DNA from 2 places in the Mesorhizobium sp. Ca11 genome. Region 1 is predicted to be linked to the other one. Evidence: predicted binding sites of a transcription regulator. Region 1 holds the regulator's gene; the other holds the start of a gene.

The links. Region 1 encodes HrcA, which represses chaperone genes, less so after heat shock. Its sites were predicted from a motif close to GTTAGCACTCNCNNNNNGNGAGTGCTAAC; they were not measured.
Region 2: the regulator HrcA is predicted to act here: its motif matches at 4,707-4,735, upstream of LB538_RS19615 (co-chaperone GroES).

The regions. Positions count from the first base shown of each region.
Region 1 covers NZ_JAIUHU010000016.1:22,534-31,924, reverse strand. Annotated here, with positions in the region: gene LB538_RS23855 (hypothetical protein) at 1-123, opposite strand, end outside; gene LB538_RS23850 (hypothetical protein) at 102-521, opposite strand; gene hemW (radical SAM family heme chaperone HemW) at 590-1,762, opposite strand; gene rdgB (RdgB/HAM1 family non-canonical purine NTP pyrophosphatase) at 1,759-2,451, opposite strand; gene LB538_RS23835 (VOC family protein) at 2,451-2,861, opposite strand; gene rph (ribonuclease PH) at 3,046-3,762, opposite strand; gene hrcA (heat-inducible transcriptional repressor HrcA) at 3,983-5,065, shown strand; gene LB538_RS23820 (hypothetical protein) at 5,137-5,334, shown strand; gene LB538_RS23815 (PQQ-dependent sugar dehydrogenase) at 5,456-6,796, shown strand; gene LB538_RS23810 (LysE family translocator) at 7,148-7,765, shown strand; gene cysK (cysteine synthase A) at 7,954-8,934, shown strand; gene LB538_RS23800 (RNA polymerase sigma factor) at 9,254-9,391, opposite strand, start outside.
Region 2 covers NZ_JAIUHU010000011.1:20,838-30,228, reverse strand. Annotated here, with positions in the region: gene LB538_RS19650 (class I SAM-dependent methyltransferase) at 1-757, shown strand, start outside; gene LB538_RS19645 (VOC family protein) at 1,363-1,761, opposite strand; partial or broken gene LB538_RS19640 (helix-turn-helix transcriptional regulator) at 1,858-2,103, shown strand; gene LB538_RS19635 (Crp/Fnr family transcriptional regulator) at 2,207-2,908, shown strand; gene LB538_RS19630 (hypothetical protein) at 2,993-3,238, shown strand; gene LB538_RS19625 (hypothetical protein) at 3,246-3,473, shown strand; gene LB538_RS19620 (hypothetical protein) at 4,035-4,295, opposite strand; gene LB538_RS19615 (co-chaperone GroES) at 4,790-5,128, shown strand; gene groL (chaperonin GroEL) at 5,184-6,818, shown strand; gene LB538_RS19605 (hypothetical protein) at 6,842-7,057, shown strand; gene LB538_RS19600 (hypothetical protein) at 7,096-7,239, shown strand; gene LB538_RS19595 (AraC family transcriptional regulator) at 7,506-8,471, opposite strand; gene LB538_RS19590 (SDR family oxidoreductase) at 8,495-9,244, shown strand.

The sequences.
Region 1 (9,391 bases):
TCTTGACGAGTCATGCAGCCTCAGCCACATCGCCGCAGCGATGGGTAACCCTGCGGCCTCCAGCGCCTTGACCGCCGTCAATCCAGCTTCAATGTCGGATTCTACCAGTGTCGTCTTATCCATGCCAACACACCTGTTCTGCGATGCGTCACCGCCGTGACCATATTAGTCGCTTCAGCTGCAGTCCAAAACTTATATCTCGATTCGACCTCCCAAGCTTTCACCGTATTCCAATAGGCCCTAAAGGCGGCACTGGCCTGCTCCTCCGCCGTTAAGGCGGCAGCCAATTGGCCCAATTTTACCAACTCGCTCAGTTTATGGCCGTTGCCATATATCTGATTGACAAAGTTCTTTTCGGGTAGGTCGTTAGCCCGGAATGAACAAGCGATCTTTGCTTTCAGGGCGCATTCCACAGCCAGGCCCGACAGATAGTAGGCTGTGTCGTGCTCCCCGCTGCGCAGAAGCAACTGCGCGCTTCGCGCAAATACCTTGGATTTTTCCCGCCAGTCGTCCCTTATCATCTGCACCCCCCGGTCAGGATGATATCGGAGTTCGTTTTCGAAGAAAACTTGCGGGGGCAGCCTTTGGCTTACCTTGCCAAATCCGCCACCACCGCATCCAGCACGATCATCCCCGCCGTCGTGGCGCGGAGCCTTGCGTTGCCGACAGGCGCCACCAGGCCTTCTTCCTGCAGCACCGAGAGCCGCGCGCTTGAAAGGCCGCGACCCGAGAGCGCCTCGTAGCGCTGCAGGTCGATGCCTTCGGCCAGCCGCAGTCCCATCAGCAGGAACTCGTCCGCCTCCTCGGAACGCGTCAGGATCTCGCCGCCGGTGACGCCGTGGCCTTTGGCCTCGACCAGATTGGCCCAGGTCTCCGGCATTCTTTCCGCGATGGTCACCGTGCGGCGGCCGTTCTCGACGAAGCGGCCATGCGCGCCGGGGCCGACGCCGACATATTCGCCATAGCGCCAATAGGTGAGGTTGTGCCGGCTCTCGGCGCCCGGCCGCGCGTGGTTGGAAATCTCATAGGCCGGCAGGCCTTGCGCCGCCGTAACCTCCTGCGTCAGCGCGTAGAGATCGGCAGCATGATCATTGTCGGGCAGCGTGAATTTGCGCGCAGCGTAAAGCGCGTGGAAGGGCGTGCCCTCCTCGATGGTGAGCTGATACAGCGAAAGATGGTCGACGGCATAGCCGATCGCCTGCTCCAGCTCCGCCCCCCATGCGTCCGGCGTCTGGCCGGGCCGCGCATAGATCAGGTCGAAGGACAGCCGCGGGAAAATTTCGCGCGCGAGGCCGATGGCGTGCAGTGCCTCCTCGACATTATGCAGCCGGCCGAGGAAGCGCAGATCCTTGTCGTTGAGCGCCTGCACGCCGAGCGAGACGCGGTTGACGCCGGCGGCGCGGTAGCCGCGGAAACGCTCGGCTTCGACCGAGGACGGGTTGGCTTCCAGCGTCACCTCGATGCCGGCCGGCACCGTCCAGTTCCTCGCCACGGCCTCCAGGACGGCGGCCACCGTTTCCGGCTTCATCAGCGACGGCGTGCCGCCGCCGAGAAAGATGCTGGTCACCTCGCGTGGCCCGGTGCGGGCCCGCATGGTTGCGAGCTCCGTCTCGAAGGCGCGGGCAAAACGCTCCTGGTCGACCGGCTGGTGGCGGACATGGCTGTTGAAGTCGCAATAAGGGCACTTGGCTGCGCAGAACGGCCAGTGAATATAGACGCCGAAGCCGGGGCTGCGGTCGAGCGGTAGGGGCACTGCGCTCATGCGGGTCCTGATCGCGCCAAATCCAATCTGGCCAAATTCAATCGCGCTTCGGCGAATTTCTGAAAGGCGCGGGCGCGGTGCGAAAGCGCCGTCGCCTGGCCGGGCCTCCAGCCATGCTTTTCTTGCGCGCTCATCTCGCCAAAAGTCTTGTCGAAACCGTTGGGCAGGAACACCGGATCGTAGCCGAAGCCGAGCGTGCCGCGCGGCGGCCACACCAGCGTGCCTTCGGCCTCGCCGCGATAATATTCGGCCTCGCCGTCGGGAAAGGCCAGGCAGATGACGGCGACGAAGCGGCCGGTGCGCTGCGAAGGGTCCGTAGCGCCGACCTCCTGCAGCGCCACCTCGGTGCGCTGCATGGCCATGCCGAAATCCCTGCTGCCGTCCGGCGTCTCGGCCCAGTTGGCGGTATAGACACCGGGCGCGCCGTCGAGCGCGTCGACGCAGAGCCCGGAATCGTCCGACAGCGCCGGCAGGCCGGTCGCCTTGGCGGCGGCATATGCCTTGATATAGGCGTTCTCCTCGAAGGTGGTGCCGGTCTCGTCGGGTTCGGGCAGGCCGTATTCCTTGGCCGATTTCGCCTCGAATCCGAACGGCGCCATCAGGTCGGCGAATTCGCGCAGCTTGCCTTCATTGTGGCTGGCGACGACGATCTTTTTTTCCCCAAGGGAATGAAAAGGTTGCGAGTGCATCAGAAACCCCAGATCCTTGGCTCGGCGAATTCGATCGAATTGCCGGACGGGTCGCGGATATAGATCGAGTGCCCGCCCTGCGGCCATTCAAAATCGCTTTCGATGGCGATGTTGTTGGCGGCGAGATGCCTGCGCCATGCAGCGATTTCATCGGCGGTTGCCGCAAAGCAGAGGTGCCCTTCGCCGGCCGTGCCATGCGGCGGCACCTTCAGCCGAGCGTCCGGCGCCGGCGGGATTTTCGTAGCGTCGGCATTAAAGAGAAGCAATACGCCGTCGCCGCAGCGGAAGAAGACGTGGCGCCCTTCGACCTTGCCCAAGGCTTCGAGGCCGATGATGTCGCGGTAGAAGGCTTCGGCGGCGTGTAGGTCTGTGACGTAGAGGGCGGATTCGAGAATTGCGGAGGGTATCACGAGGCCCCCCTCTCTGCCCTGCCGGGCATCTCCCCCTCAAGGGGGGAGATTAGCTGTGGCCGCGCCGGCACCTCTTCTGCAGCATTGGTGATTGGCGAAAGCCGGCGTGACATACAATCTCCCCCCTTGAGGGGGAGATGGCCGGCAGGCCAGAGAGGGGGGCCTAGGCTCGGCATTCGAAAACCTAAGCCACCGCCATCTGCTGCAGGCTCACCAGCCGCGAAATACCCTTCTTCGCCAAGCCCATCAGCGCCGCGAACTGCTCCTCGGAGAAAGGCTCGCCCTCGGCCGTGCCCTGGATCTCGACGATGCCGCCCTTGCCGGTCATGACGAAATTGGCGTCGGTGCCGGCCGAGGAATCCTCCAGGTAATCAAGATCGATGACCGGCTGGCCGTCATGGATGCCGCAGGAAATCGCCGCGACATGGTCCTTCAGCACCTTGGCGACGCTCACCATCTGGCGCGCTTCCATCCAGCGCAGGCAATCGTAGAGCGCCACCCAGCCGCCGGTGATCGAGGCCGTGCGGGTGCCGCCATCGGCCTGGATGACGTCGCAGTCGACGGTGATCTGCTGCTCGCCCAGCGCCTGCAGGTCGACCACGGCGCGTAGCGAGCGGCCGATCAGCCGCTGGATCTCCAGCGTGCGGCCGCCCTGCTTGCCGGCGGAAGCTTCGCGCCGCATGCGCTCGCCGGTCGAGCGCGGCAGCATGCCGTATTCGGCCGTCACCCAGCCCTTGCCGGAATTGCGCATCCAGGCCGGCACCTTTTCCTCCAGGCTCGCCGTGCACAGGACATGCGTGTCGCCGAACTTCACCAGGCACGAGCCTTCGGCATGCTTGGAGACGCCGCGTTCGAAGGAGATGGCGCGCATTTCGTCGGCTTGGCGTTTGGAGGGGCGCATTCGGCCTTCTTTCTTGTCGTTTCCGGAATCGTGGCCGGCTTGTAGACGTATGCGCAGCATGGCGCAAAGGAAAACGAGGTCGCAACGGAAAACGGGCTGCGCGACCGCAAACGCGCCACCGGTGACCGCAAACGCGGCACCGTGTGACCGCGAGCGCGGCACCGGGTTGCGCCGCCGTAGCTTAAGTCTATATCTTTTCGGAAGGAGGTTTCTCGCCGGAATGAACAAACCAGTCGATCCGACGTCGCAGTCGCCGGTACTTCAGTCACTCGACATGCGCTCGCGCGATATCTTCCGGCGGATTGTCGATTCCTATCTGCGCGACGGCGAGCCGGTCGGCTCGCGCAGCCTGTCGCGCATCCTGCCCTCCTCGCTGTCGCCCGCCACCATCCGCAATGTGATGAGCGACCTCGAGCATCTGGGGCTGATCTACGCGCCGCATGTTTCCGCCGGGCGGCTGCCGACCCAGACCGGCCTACGCTTTTTCGTCGACGCCTTCATGGAGCTGGGCGACCTTTCCGACGACGAGCGCCGCACCATCGAGGCGCAGGTGCGCGCCTCCGGCTCGGGCGCGACGCTGGAGCATATGCTGACCGAGGCCAGCCAGATGCTGTCGGGCATGTCGCGCGGCGCCGGCCTCGTGCTCGCCTCCAAGCACGAGGTGGCGCTGAAGCACATCGAATTCATCCAGCTCGAGCCCGCAAAGGCGCTGGCAGTGCTGGTGTCGCAGAACGGCGATGTCGAGAACCGCGTTGTCGACCTGCCGGCCGGCACCACCGTGTCGCAGCTGCACGAGGCGTCCAATTTCCTCAATGCGCATATCCGTGGGCGAACACTGGCCGAGGCGCGGGCGGAAATCGCCCGCATCAAGGACGAGACCAGGGCTGCCCTCGACACGCTGTCGCAGGATCTGGTCGAGAAAGGCCTCGCGGTCTGGGCCGGCGCCGAAAGCGGCCTGCCGGCGCGCCTTATCGTGCGCGGCCGCGCCAACCTCCTGGAAAACGTCACCGCCCAGGCGGACATAGAATTGCTTCGCCATCTGTTCGAGGATTTGGAAACCCAGGACGGACTGCTGCAGCTGCTCGATCTCGCCGAAGAGGGGCCGGGCGTGCGCATCTTCATCGGCTCGGAGAACAAGCTGTTTTCGCTGTCCGGCTCGTCGCTGGTCGTCGCCCCCTATCGCGACAAGGACGCCCGCGTCGTCGGCGCGCTTGGCGTCATCGGGCCGACCCGCCTGAACTACGCCCGCATCGTGCCGATGGTCGATTACACTGCACAACTGATTTCCCGCATGCTTCGTTAGGTGTATCGATATTCAGGTGAGGCCGGCCTGACCTGAACCTCGACACAGCTGAGGGTGCAAAGGAGAAGAACATGGCGCTGGAATCGCTCAAGGCCCAGATCAGCCTGCTGCTCGAGGAAATGGTGAACCAGCCCGAGGACGAGCACGAGATCCAGGAGCAGCTGCGCGAGAAATTGAGGGAGATGCGCGCCATGGGCCTGCCCCTGCCGGCTGATCTCGTCGAGTTGGAAAAGCGCCTCGACGACGATCTGGATGCCGAAGAGGCCTGAGGCCGGCAAGTCACGTGCGCGAGCTTCTCTTTTCGATCGTTAGCCCAATATGTTCTATCTCCGGGGCCTTATCGACTGAGGCATCCGAAGGCAGGACATAGTGGCAGAGACGGAGGACAGCATGATGCGGATCGCCGGCCTTGCGGGCCTCGCACTGGTTTTTGCCACGGCTGCCTTTGCGCAGCAGGCCGATCAGCCCTTGCTCAGCGGCGAAAAAGCTTTCGGCGACTGGAAAGCCGACCGTCCGGGCGTGCGCCGGCTGCTGAAACCTGAGGATTTGCCGAAACCCGACATGACGGAATCCGCCTCCAACGGCGGCGGCGTCACCGATCGTCCTGAGGATGCCAAGCCAAAGCTTCCGCCCGGCTTTTCCGCCGAGCTGATCGCATCCGGCGTCGACAGTCCCCGCGTCGTGCGGGTGGCGCCGAACGGCGACCTCTTCGTTGCCGACAGCCGGGCGAACCAGGTGCGCGTCTATCGCCTGGCGGAAGGCAGCGCCAAGCCTGCACAGGAGTCGATCTTCGCCAAGGGCCTGACCCGGCCCTACGGCATCGCCTTCTACCCGCCGGGCGACAAGCCGCAATGGGTCTATGTCGCCAACAGCAACAGCGTCGTCCGCTTCCCCTATCGCGAGGGTGACCTGGAAGCGTCGGGCAAGCCGGAAACCATCGTCGCCAAAGTCCCCGCCAGCCACCACTGGACGCGCGACATCGCCTTCTCGCCCGACGGCAAGACGCTCTATCTGTCGGTCGGCTCCGGCTCCAACATCGCCGAGGACATGGGCGCGAAGCCGAAGGGCGGTGTCGAGGCGTGGACGAAATCGCAGCCGCTGGGCGAGGCCTGGGGTCCGGAACAGGGCCGCGCCGACGTGCTGGCCTTCGACCCCGACGGCAACAACCGCAGAACCGTCGCCACCGGCCTGCGCAACTGTTCCGGCATGACCATGCAGCCGGCGACGGGCGCGCTCTGGTGCGTCGTCAACGAGCGCGACGAACTTGGCGACAACACCCCCTTCGAATATGCCACCGCCGTGAAGGACGGCGCTTTCTATGGCTGGCCCTGGTATTATATCGGCGACAATGAGGACCCGCGCCACAAGGGCGCCCGCCCCGATCTCGCCGGCAAGGTCACGGTTCCGGACGTGCTGATGCAGGCGCATTCGGCGCCACTCAACATCGCCTTTTATGATGGCGCCAACTTCCCGGCCGATTTTAAGGGCGACGCCTTCGTCACGCTGCACGGCTCGTGGAACCGCAATGTCCGCACCGGCTACAAGGTGGTGCGGCTGAGGTTCAAGGACGGCAAGCCGACCGGCGAATACGAGGACTTCGCCACCGGCTTCGTCATATCCGACGACGCGGTCTGGGGCCGGCCGGTCGGCGTCGCCGTGGCCAGGGACGGCGCGCTGATCCTGACCGAGGACGGCAACGGGACGATCTGGCGTATTACGTATGGTGGGTAGCTCCCCCAACCTCGTCATTCCAGGGCGGAGCAGCCGCGAAGCGGCGTCGCGGAGACCCTGGAATCCATTCCGTGACCCTGATCAAAGAGTGCAGCGGCGCAGAATTCTGCACCGTTGTGGCGCTCGGAGGTCACGGAATGGATCCTCGGGTCTGCGCGCGTCGCTTCGCTCCTTGCTCCGCCCGTGGATGACGAGGTTGGGACGCTCCAGCCAATCTCCAAGGCGCCCGCCGGGCGACCGGCCAAATGCCCGTGCCAGTCGCGCTGGCGTAACGAATTCCAGTGCGAGGGAATTACCGTCGATCCGGCATCGTGATAAAAACCCAGCCCCACATACGCCAGGCTAGAACCAATGACACTCACCGGATTCCTTGCCTACAGCGCCGCGCTCGGCGTCGCCGCCGCCATTCCGGGCCCCGGCGTCACGGCGCTTGTCGCCCGCGCGCTCGGCTCCGGCTTCCGGTCCTCGCTTGCCATGTCGTTCGGCCTGATGCTCGGCGACCTCACCTATCTCACCGCCGTGGTGCTCGGGCTTGCCTTCGTCGCGCAGACCTTCGGCATGGTCTTCCTCGCCATCAAATGGGCCGGCGTCGCCTATCTCGCCTTCCTCGCCTGGCGCTTCTGGACCAGCGGCATCACGCCCGAGACCGTCGAGGCGCGGAAGGCCAAAGGCGGGCTGGTGTCGAGCTTCATCGCCGGGCTGACGGTGACGCTCGGCAATCCCAAGACGATGATCTTCTATCTCGCCATCACGCCGACCATCGTCGACCTGAAGACGATCACGCTCGCCGACTACGCGATTCTTGCGATGCTCACCGTGGCGGTTCTGTTCGTGGTGCTGGTGCCTTATCTGGCGCTCGCAGCCAAGGCGCGCTGGTTCCTGAAATCGCCGCGCGCGCTGAAGGTGCTGAACCGCACCGCCGCCGGCTTCATGATGGGCGCGGCTGCCGCCATAGCGGCGCGTCAATAGGTTCCAATCTCAACCGATCCCGGATTCGGCCAAACTATTCCTGAAACCCGGCTTGGCGGAAAATGCATTTCCGGCCGCGGGCGCTTTTGAGCAACCGCCCCACTCGGATATTTTCCAGCCTCAGCCTATCTTGCGCGGCTGAAAGCCTTATTCTGTCTGCCTGTGCCATTGCCTTGGGAGCGAAACCAATGAACAAGCCCGTCACCTCCGCGCGCGTGCCCGGCCGCGGCCGCGTCTTCAACTCGATCACGGAGACGATTGGCGACACGCCGCTGGTCAGGCTGGACAAGTTCGCGAAGGAAAAGGGCATCGTCGCCAACCTTCTGGCCAAGCTCGAATTCTTCAACCCGATCGCCTCCGTCAAGGACCGCATCGGCGTCGCCATGATCGAGGCGCTGGAGGAGGCCGGCAAGATTTCGCCCGGCAAGACCACGCTGATCGAGCCGACTTCCGGCAACACCGGCATCGCGCTCGCCTTCGCCGCCGCCGCCAAGGGCTACAAGCTGATCCTCACCATGCCGGAGACGATGTCGGTCGAGCGCCGCAAGATGCTGGCGCTGCTCGGAGCCGAGCTGGTGCTGACCGAGGGCCCGAAAGGCATGAAGGGCGCCATCGCCAAGGCCGACGAGCTCGCCGCGACGCTGCCCAACGCCATCATCCCGCAGCAGTTCGAAAATCCGGCCAACCCCGAAATCCACCGCCGCACCACGGCCGAGGAAATCTGGAACGACACCAATGGCGAAGTCGACATCTTCGTCGCCGGCATCGGCACAGGCGGCACTATCACCGGCGTCGGCCAGGTGCTGAAGAAGCGCAAGCCTTCGCTGCACGTCGTGGCGGTCGAGCCGGAAGCCTCGCCGGTTCTGTCGGGAGGCCAGCCCGGCCCACACAAGATCCAGGGCATCGGCGCAGGCTTTGCGCCCAAAATCCTCGACACCTCGATCTATGACGAGGTCGTCAGGGTCTCGAACGAGGATTCGGTCGCCAATGCGCGTCTCGTCGCCCGGCTCGAAGGCGTTCCGGTCGGCATCTCGTCGGGCGCGGCACTCCAGGCGGCAATCGTCGTCGGCTCTCGGCCGGAGAACAAGGGCAAGACCCTCGTCGTCGTCATCCCCTCCTTCGCCGAGCGCTATCTCTCGACCATCCTGTTCGACGGGCTGGGGGCTTAGGTGCTTTAACGCCCCCACGGTCGTCATCCACGGGCGGAGCAAGGAGCGAAGCGACGCGCGCAGACCCGAGGATCCATTCCGTGACCTCAAGGCGTAGCTCCGGTGCAGAATTCTGCTCCGCTGCGCTCTTCGATCAAGGTCACGGAATGGATTCCAGGGTCTCCGCGACGCCGCTTCGCGGCTGCTCCGCCCTGGAATGACGAGATTGGGAGGCTTCCGCCAATCCGCAGCGTTCGTGCCGATCCGCAGAAAGGGTGGTGAAGTCCGCCCGCCAGCAAACGGCGACCTTTCAAAATCCCCGTCGATTCCAGCGGTTGCGTTAATTCCCGATAAGCTTCGCCTTCTCGCCCTGCAGGAAACGCCGCAGCGCGGCGTCGCGCTCGAGGCCGATCGCCCGGTCGTAGGATTCTGCCGCCTGCTTGATATTGCCGAGTCTCGCCAACAGCCCGGCGCGGGC
Region 2 (9,391 bases), on a different contig from region 1:
GACGCCCGGCCTCTACATCTTCGGCAGCGGCACCAGCTTCTACCGCCAGATCCTGCCGGACAATTCGCTGTCGTTCGGCTTTTCCGCCACGGCGATGCACTGGATCAGCAAGCGGCCCTGCATGATCGCCGACCATGTCCAGGCGGTCGGCGCGACGCAAGCCGAGCGGGCGCAGTTTCGCGCCCAGGGGCTGCGCGATTGGGAGATGATCCTGCTGGCGAGGGCCCGCGAGCTCAGGTCCGGCGGCCGGCTGGCGCTGGCCAATTTCTGCGTCGACGAGGAAGGGCGCTATCTCGGGCATACGACAGGGGTCGACATGTTCGACAGCTTCGCGCGCCATTGGCGCGATCTGCTTGCGGCGGGACGGATCAGCGAGACGGAATATGTCAACGCGACATTCCAGCAGTTCTACAAGACGCCGGATGAGTTCGCCGCGCCCTTCCGCGATCCGGCCTCGCCGGTGTCGCAAGCCGGACTGAGGCTGGAAAAGATCTTCACCATGGTGACGCCGTGCCCCTACGCCGAGGCCTTTCGGGTCCATGGCAATGCGCAGGATTTCGCCAGGGCCTACGTGCCTACGCTCCGCTCCTGGTCTGAAACCGTTTTTGCCAACGCGCTCGATCCCTCGCGTCCCGCCAACGACCGTTCCGCAATCGTCGACGATCTCTACGGAGCTTATGAAGCCGACGTCGCGCGCGCCCCTGAAGGGCACCGCATGGATTACGTCCACTGCGTGACAGAGATCGTCAAGTCGTAGGTAGCGAGATTTTGCGCAAAGCTTCCTGAAAACGTTCAGATGACGATCCTCCGGGCCAAACTGGACGTCCATTCTTGAAGTTTCACGGCCTCCGCCCCCGAACCGCCTCTGTGCCACAAGAAACATCGAAGCCGATGGCCGCTGGAGCGCGTCTATAGTAAGTGATGTGCCGCTCACGCGTGGGCGGCGTACAGTTGGATCACGTGCGACGCGTGACCTGAACCTTAAAACGGGTTCTTGTCTGGATTGATCGCCTGAGGAAGTAGCAATGCTGCTTCAGTCCTAGCCGCCGCACAGACTTCGGATGTCGGCTGGCTAAGAGCCAGATTCAGCCTGTACTGACCATACTGCCAATTTTAGTCCTTGGCAGCCTGATCCAAGTCTGACTTGTTAGAAATCGCCTTCACGGCTTTCCGCATATTCTCGACGTCAGTCTCACTGAAAGAGAGATCATTACGGCGATAGCAGGTAACCGTCCGGTGAAGGACGCACATCTGCATTAAAGTATCGACTTTTACCGTCGTAGGGAGCTTTTCCGCCTGGGGGCGTGGTCTACAGGCTGGCGCGTCTGGATGTCGCAGCCAGGCTTGGACTTTCACCCTGGTCTATCGCGACCCGAAGCGCAGCTTGGCCGCATCGGTCACGGGCGTGAACAGGCTAACCAGCGTACCTTCCGGATCGCGGAATTGGGCGGCACGGTTGCCCCAAGGCATGTCCTTAGGCTCCTGAACGACTTCTACGGTTTCCTTCAGACGAGCAAATTCGGCATCGACGTCCGCGACCAAAAATTCGAGAATGGCCGTGCGATTAGAGGCAGGTTGCGCGCTGCCTTCACGGAAAAGAGCGACCGTTCCCGCCCCGCCGATCGCGATAACCCCGCCAGCCACGACAATTTCGGCAAAGACCGGGGCGAGCCAGTCGGCTGTTGTCCCGGTGAGCGTTTCGTAGAAGCGCACGACGGCAGCGATATCGGCGGCGATCAAACGGGTCGAAGCAAATTTCATGACGGATCCTCGCGGGTTGGCCACGGCGAACGCGGTGGCCTGCGTGTGCCTTGTGGCATAGGGCTGCTGCCAGCATGATGGCAGCAGGAGACAGCAGTGCGCCGCGCCGATCGCCTTTTCCAGATCATCCAGATCCTGCGCCGCTCCAGCAGGCCCGTGACGGCGGCAGCGCTGGGCGCCGAACTTGAGATGTCGAAACGCACGGTCTATCGCGACGTGGCTGACCTGATCGGCCAGCGTGTTCCGATCGAAGGGGAAGCTGGCTTTGGTTACGTTCTGGCCGGTCGCTATGACACGCCGCCACTAATGCTGACTTGGCAATGCGCGCACGCCGTCATATTGCTAGTCGGCCGCCCGAGGCTTATGCTCCTGGATATCGGCCGCCAGATGTTCGGATGCAGCCGACAGTGAGAGGTACGTGCTCTTGCCCGTTAGGGAGAGAGCCATGCCTCAACTCAATCTTCGCAACTACATTTTGAAAACTATTGCTGCAGAGGATTTTGCGGTTTTGCAGCCGTCCATGCATCGTGTCGAACTCGCTATCAACGCCCGGCTGGAAGAACCCTATCAATCGATCGAGCATATCTATTTTCCAGAGACGGGTATCGCATCGGTGGTTGCCACCATGACCGGAGGACGACAGAGCGAAGTCGGCATCATCGGTCGCGACGGCATGACAGGGGTTACGATAATTCTCGGTCAGGACAGTTCTCCCAACGCAACCTATATTCAAGTCGCCAGCAATGGCTGGTGCCTGCCTGTTGAAAATCTTCGCGCTGCGATTGCAGAAAGCCGGACCCTTCGCGAGTCGCTGCTTCGCTACGCCCACGCATTCCTAGTTCAGTCATCCCGAACGGCACTGGTCAACGGTCACTCTAAGATCGAAGAACGACTGGGCCGATGGTTGCTCATGGTCCACGACCGCGTGGGGGGAAGCAAGATCAACCTGACGCACGAATTTCTCGCGACTATGCTCGGCTCTCGGCGCACCGGCGTTACTGCGGCCCTCCAAATGCTCGAATATAGGGGACTGGTCCATGCCAGGCGGGGCGAGATCACAATCGTCGACCGCGCCGGAATGATAAAGCTCACGAGAGGCGCCTATGGGGAGGAGGAGCAACGCCACTTCGGCATTGCCCCCGGCTGAATTGTCCGGAATCGGACATAAGCTTGTAGACGGCCGAATATTGGCCGTAAATCGTGCTGGTTTGGGTTCAGGGAGGAACTCGCAATGACCAACACTTTTCAAAGCGTTACGGTTGAAAAGGCGACCGAAGCTTATGTCCTTTCCAGAGGCCGGGCTTGCTTCCTTTCCATCGCACAGGCAATCCGCGCAATCCGAATACTGATGCCGGCCTGCAGAGCCACCGACCACGAACTGGAGGAGATGTTGGCGGCCGCCTGCATCGTTCATGGTGTGCCCGTCGCCTTCGACGTGACAACGGCCGCCAGCGCGGAAACGCGGCTCCACTCGTAGGACAGCGATGCCCGCGCTTGCGCAGACGCTCACTGCATCGGACGTTCGCCAAGCGATTATCTGTTACCTGATCGATAAGGTCGACAATTCGAGCGTTTCGATATCCGAGGTCATCCGGGGCCTTAGAGAAATGTTCCCGCTTTGCGAAATGACGGATTGGGAACTGGGCGACTACATTGCACGAAGCGCGATCGACGCTGGGTTTGCGATTGAATTCGACGCGGGGGTTCCCTGATCGTCGTCATCTTGCCGGTCAGCGGCAGTGGCGGGCCATTCGTCCCGATATGGAACATTTCCCTCGCTAGATTGTTACGGTAGGCGGTCGATTCCTCAGGGATGTAGCCGACTCTCCAATAAGTCCCCTCATGAAAAAGCCCGTTGTCTGTCCCCCTGGCAGCGGGCATTTTGGGGACGAGATGCAGGTCGAACTAGAGAAGCAGCGGCAATGTTGGGTTTTCGTCCCAACAGAGCCGTATCGAACGGATCGACTTTAGGCGGGGTCTTCTCGAAAATCCTGCAACGACGCGTGGCGCAAGTCATCCTCGCCCGTGCAGATGCTTCACACAGCCAATCAGCCCCAGTTTGATCCACTGCCTCGCCGGCCGCTTCCACGGAGGAGGAGGCGCTTGCCAAGGCGATCATTGCGACAGTTGAAAGGCTCACCAGCAAACCAGAATGAAACCCGTGTCTTTAGCCCGCTTACAATGGCCTCGCGTTAATTGTCCGAGGGCAAATAGATGCGTTGCGGCTTCGCGGCGGACCGGGTGTGCGTTGCGTTGCATCATCGTGGTTCTCATCATTGTCTCTGGTCCTGCTCCAGTGCGGCTTTGAGCGATGCCGGTTCGATCGGCACCATCTGCCGCGTAGCACCGCTTGCGGAGATGGCCGGCAGGTGAATGAAGGTGGCGACGCGGCGCCACGCGATCAGGGAAGCTCCTTCGAGGGCTTCCTCGTCGTGATCGACGCGGTAGTCCCCGGGTGGTTGCGGTGCATCAAAGCCGGGCAGCGAAAACGCCGACTTGAAGCGAACGATAGTTGGTGTGGTGCGGCTGGTCATTTGTTGCGGCTTTCAGCGGAAACCCGCGCCTGCGCGTTTCCCTATCATTCCCACTCGAACCACCGGAATGATGCCCGACGCTGCCAGTACATCCGTGGTCAGCGTCGATGTCATTCCAGGGGTTCGAACGGAACGAAATGTGCGCCGGACCGGCGCTGCACTCGTTTTCGAGAATTCGGTGGTGAATGGCGGGGCTCTGACACAAAGCCAACTCGACCAAATCAACGAGTTTTACCTATGCGCCTCATTTGAGTTCTAAACAAGGTCGAGACGCTTTTTATTTGTCCCTTGAAATAACAGACGCACGCCCGCAAAATTCAAGCCGGCAGAAAATTTCCCACAAGCGCGGATGAATTTCTGCGCGGCTCGAATTTATTTCATTCGAATTCTTGGCCATCGGCGAGAAATAATTCTGGCACTCCTATCTATCGAGTGCCAACCCGCCTATACAGAGGCAGCGGCCGCCCAATGCCGGCCACAGAAAGAAGTTCCCCATGAAATTCCGGCCACTCCACGACCGCGTCGTCGTTCGCCGCGCCGAAGGCGATACCAAATCCAAGGGCGGCATCATCATTCCCGACAATGTCAGGGAGAAACCGCAGGAAGGCGAAGTCATCGCCGTCGGCCCGGGAGCACGCGACGAAAGCGGCGCCTTGATCGTGCCCGATGTGAAAGCCGGCGACTTCATCCTGTTCGGCAAATGGTCCGGCACCGAGGTCAAGATCGATGGCGAGGACCTTCTAATCATGAAGGAAGCCGACATCATGGGCATCATCGACAAGAGCGAGACCGGCATTGTCGACAAGACAGTGGCCGTCAAGAACGCCGCCTGACCGGGCAGTCTTCACGGCAAACGGCGCACTCCAATTTTCGAACGGGATCAAGATCATGTCTGCCAAGGAAATCAAATTCTCCACCGACGCGCGCGACCGCATGCTGCGCGGCGTGGAGCTCCTGAACAACGCCGTCAAGGTGACGCTCGGCCCCAAGGGCCGCAACGTCATCATCGACAAGGCTTATGGCGCGCCGCGCATCACCAAGGACGGTGTGACGGTGGCCAAGGAAATCGAGCTTACCGACAAGTTCGAAAACATGGGCGCCCAGATGGTGCGCGAAGTGGCCTCGAAGACCAACGACCTTGCCGGGGACGGCACGACCACCGCCACCGTGCTGGCCGCCTCGATTCTGCGCGAAGGCGCCAAGCTGGTTGCTGCCGGCATGAACCCGATGGACCTCAAGCGCGGCATCGACCAGGCGGTCACCGCCGTGGTTGAGGAAATCAAGGCGCGGGCCAAGAAGGTCAAGTCGTCGGCCGAGATCGCGCAGGTCGGCACCATTGCCGCCAATGGCGATGCCAGCGTCGGTGAGATGATCGCCAAGGCCATGGACAAGGTCGGCAATGACGGCGTCATCACTGTCGAGGAAGCCAAGACCGCCGAGACCGAGCTCGACGTCGTCGAGGGCATGCAGTTCGACCGCGGCTATCTCAGCCCGTATTTCGTCACCAATGCCGACAAGATGCGCGTCGAACTGGAAGAGCCCTATGTGCTTATCCACGAAAAGAAGCTCGGCAACCTGCAGGTGATGCTGCCGATCCTCGAAGCGGTGGTACAGGGCGGTAGGCCGCTGCTGATCATCTCCGAGGACGTCGAAGGCGAGGCGCTGGCCACGCTGGTCGTCAACAAGCTGCGCGGCGGCCTCAAGGTCGCGGCCGTCAAGGCGCCGGGCTTCGGCGATCGCCGTAAGGCGATGCTGGAAGACATCGCCGTGCTCACCGCCGGCCAGATGATCTCGGAGGATCTCGGCATCAAGCTCGAAAACGTCACCATCGACATGCTCGGTCGTGCCAAGCGCGTGCTGATCGACAAGGACACCACCACGATCATCGACGGCGCCGGCGCCAAGGCCACCATCCAGGCGCGCGTCGCCCAGATCAGGGGTCAGATCGAGGAAACCACGTCCGACTACGACAAGGAAAAGCTGCAGGAGCGGCTGGCCAAGCTCTCCGGCGGCGTTGCGGTGATCCGCGTCGGCGGTGCTACGGAGTCGGAAGTCAAGGAAAAGAAGGACCGTATCGACGATGCGCTGAACGCCACGCGCGCGGCTGTCGAGGAAGGCATCGTGCCCGGCGGTGGTGTGGCGCTGCTGCGCGCCAGGTCGGCGCTCAGGGGCCTGACCAGCGCCAATGTCGATGTCACCGCAGGCATCTCGATCGTGCTCCGGGCGCTCGAAGCGCCGATGCGCCAGATCGCTGAGAATTCCGGCGTCGAAGGGTCGATCATCGTCGGCAAGCTTGCCGACAGCAAGGACCACAATCAGGGCTTTGACGCCCAGAACGAGGTATATGTCGACATGATCAAGGCAGGCATCGTCGATCCGGCAAAGGTGGTGCGCACGGCACTGCAGGATGCCGGCTCGATCGCAGCGCTTTTGATCACCGCCGAAGCCATGATCACCGACATTCCGGCCAAGGATGCCGCACCTTCACCTAGCGGCGGCGGCATGGGCGGAATGGGATACTGAGACCTTGGCGCCAGGAGACGGCCGTGCGTGAACCGACGCTACCCCCAGCGTTCGGCAGGCTTGGGGCCAAGTCGCCGGTCGCCATCGTGGCGGCTTCGGCCACATCCAGCAATATGACGAACCTGGCGGCCCGTATGCGAGAAGGTCTCTCGTCGCGCAGGGGCCTGGCTTTGAACCTCGCCGTGGTGCTGTGGACAGTACTTGTCCTGGCGGCGGTATTTTTCATTCTGCAAACCTGAACCGATCGGCGGCGGGCGAAAACGAAACGACGCGGAATATGGCAAACCGCCACGGGCTTCGTTTGGACCATCCGGACAGCTGGACCGTTTTCGACGTCTTCACCGGCCAGCCCGCCGAGTCCGATCAAAAGATCATGGCCGGCATCAATGCCGGCCAAGCGTACGAGATGGTAGCCGGCTGAGCGATCAAGACGCCAAGCGGCGGGAAGAGGCCGGCCGCTGACTAGGCCGCAACGCGGAACAGCACCGAGGCGAGGCCTACTATGCCGCTCGCGCGCACAATCGCAAATGGTGGGGTCCGATTTGGCAAGTGGCTGCGCGGCCTGTTTAGTGGTGGCAGGAACTAAGGTCGGTTACCGAACGGCAGCTATCTGCAGGGTCCGCTCCAGGACCGGACAGTCAGCAGTCGGCCCCCACTGGCACAGCTATAACACCTGATTTCGCCGCTTCAAGCACCGCGGGCGTATTGCGCTGGCGGCGCCCCCATGCACCGCGAGAAGGCTGAGCTGAAGGCACTCGTCGAGCCATATCCGGTCTTCGCCGCAATCTGCGCGATGCTATGCTGCCGCGCTCTAAGCATGTGCTTGGCCAGCGTCATCCTCCAGCTTTGCAGGTATTCCATCGGCGCCATGCCCACCACTCGGTTGAATCGCGTGAAGAAGGCCGAGCGGGACAGCCCCGCCTCACCTGCCAGCTCGGCGACGCTCCATGCGCGATCTGGCGCCGCGTGGATGGCGCGCAGCGGGCCGGTCAACCGATCGTCCGCCAGTCCGCGCAGCAGGCCTGGCGTGGCACTCGTCTCGGTCGCAGAACGCAGAGCTTCGATCAGTAGCACCTGCAGCAGATGTTCCAGAACCACGTCGCGTGCCGGGCGATCCGCTCTCGCCTCGTCCCGCACCAGTCGCGCCAGGTCGCCAAGACGCTGCTCCCCCCGCACCATGGCCATATCGGGAAGCAGCGACACCAGCAGCTCCGCATCCGGGGCGCCGAAGCTGCAATACCCGGTGAGCTGCTGCACCTCGACAGCGGCATTCTCTGGCCCGATCCGCACTGTTCCGTCCGGACGGATCAAAGGGCGGCTTTCCAGCCCAGGCGGCGGTTCGGGATCGGCGCTCGACATGGAAAAGCTCTGCACCGCCGGCACCAGCACGAAATCGCCTTGGCAAAGGTTCATCGGCGGCTTGCCGTCCACCTCGAGACGCGCCTGACCAGCAAGGAGCAGACAATAGTAGACCTGTCCAACCTCGGTCCGCCGTACGCGCCAGGGGCCGGAAGCGTCCACCAGCTTCGAAAAGGGCGCGCGCGGACGCAAAAGGGCGATCACTTCGGAAAGCGGATCTGACATTTCGGACTTTCGATAAACAATCACGGACATGCGATTATAGAAAGTTCGCTCCGCAAGGTCGATATCCAAGCATCCAACAACGGAGACACCCCATGAATACCGTGATGATCACCGGATGCTCCTCTGGCTTCGGGCTGGAGACCGCGCGCCACTTCATCGACAAGGGCTGGTCGGTCGTCGCCACGATGCGCAGCCCGCGCGAGGATGTCTTGCCCGCCTCCGATCGACTGCGCATCCTGCAACTCGACCTGACCGAGCGCGATGCGATCGGCCGCGCGGTCGAGGCAGCAGGTCCGATCGATGCGCTCGTAAACAATGCCGGCATCGGCTGGATGGGACCGCTGGAGGGCACGCCGGAAGAGATAATCCGCGAAATTTTTGAGACCAACACTTTCGGCACGATCGAGATGGTCCGCGCCGTGCTGCCGCAGTTCCGGCAACGCGGAGCGGGGACGATCGTCAATGTTTCCTCCAGCACAACGCTGAAGGCGCTGCCGCTGCTACCGATCTACACGGCCAGCAAGGCTGCGGTGAATGCCTTTACCGAATGCCTCGCGCTGGAGCTCGAACCCTTCGGCATCCGCACGCGGCTGGTCCTGCCCGGCCAAGCTCCAGGGACCCGTTTCGGGGCCAACGCACGCGGCAAGATGGCAAAAGCGGGGGGCATTCCCGAAGCCTATGGCCCCATTGCCAAGCAGGTCTTTGCCGCTCATGCGGCGGCGGCGAACACGAAGATCACCGAGCCGGCGGACGTGATTGCGGCCATTTGGCGGGCAGTGACCAAGCCGGACTGTCCGTTGCACCAGGCCGCAGGCGCCGATGCCATGGCTCTTGCCGCATGACGGCAGGAATGCTGGGGCTCCGGCACTTCGGGTCAGACGGAGGAACACTTTGCCGGTGTCGCGAATTTTCCGCTTCGCCGGCAGAACCTGTCTGAATGATGGGGTCTGCCCACATGCGGCAAAGGGCTGGATCGAGCCGTTTATCGT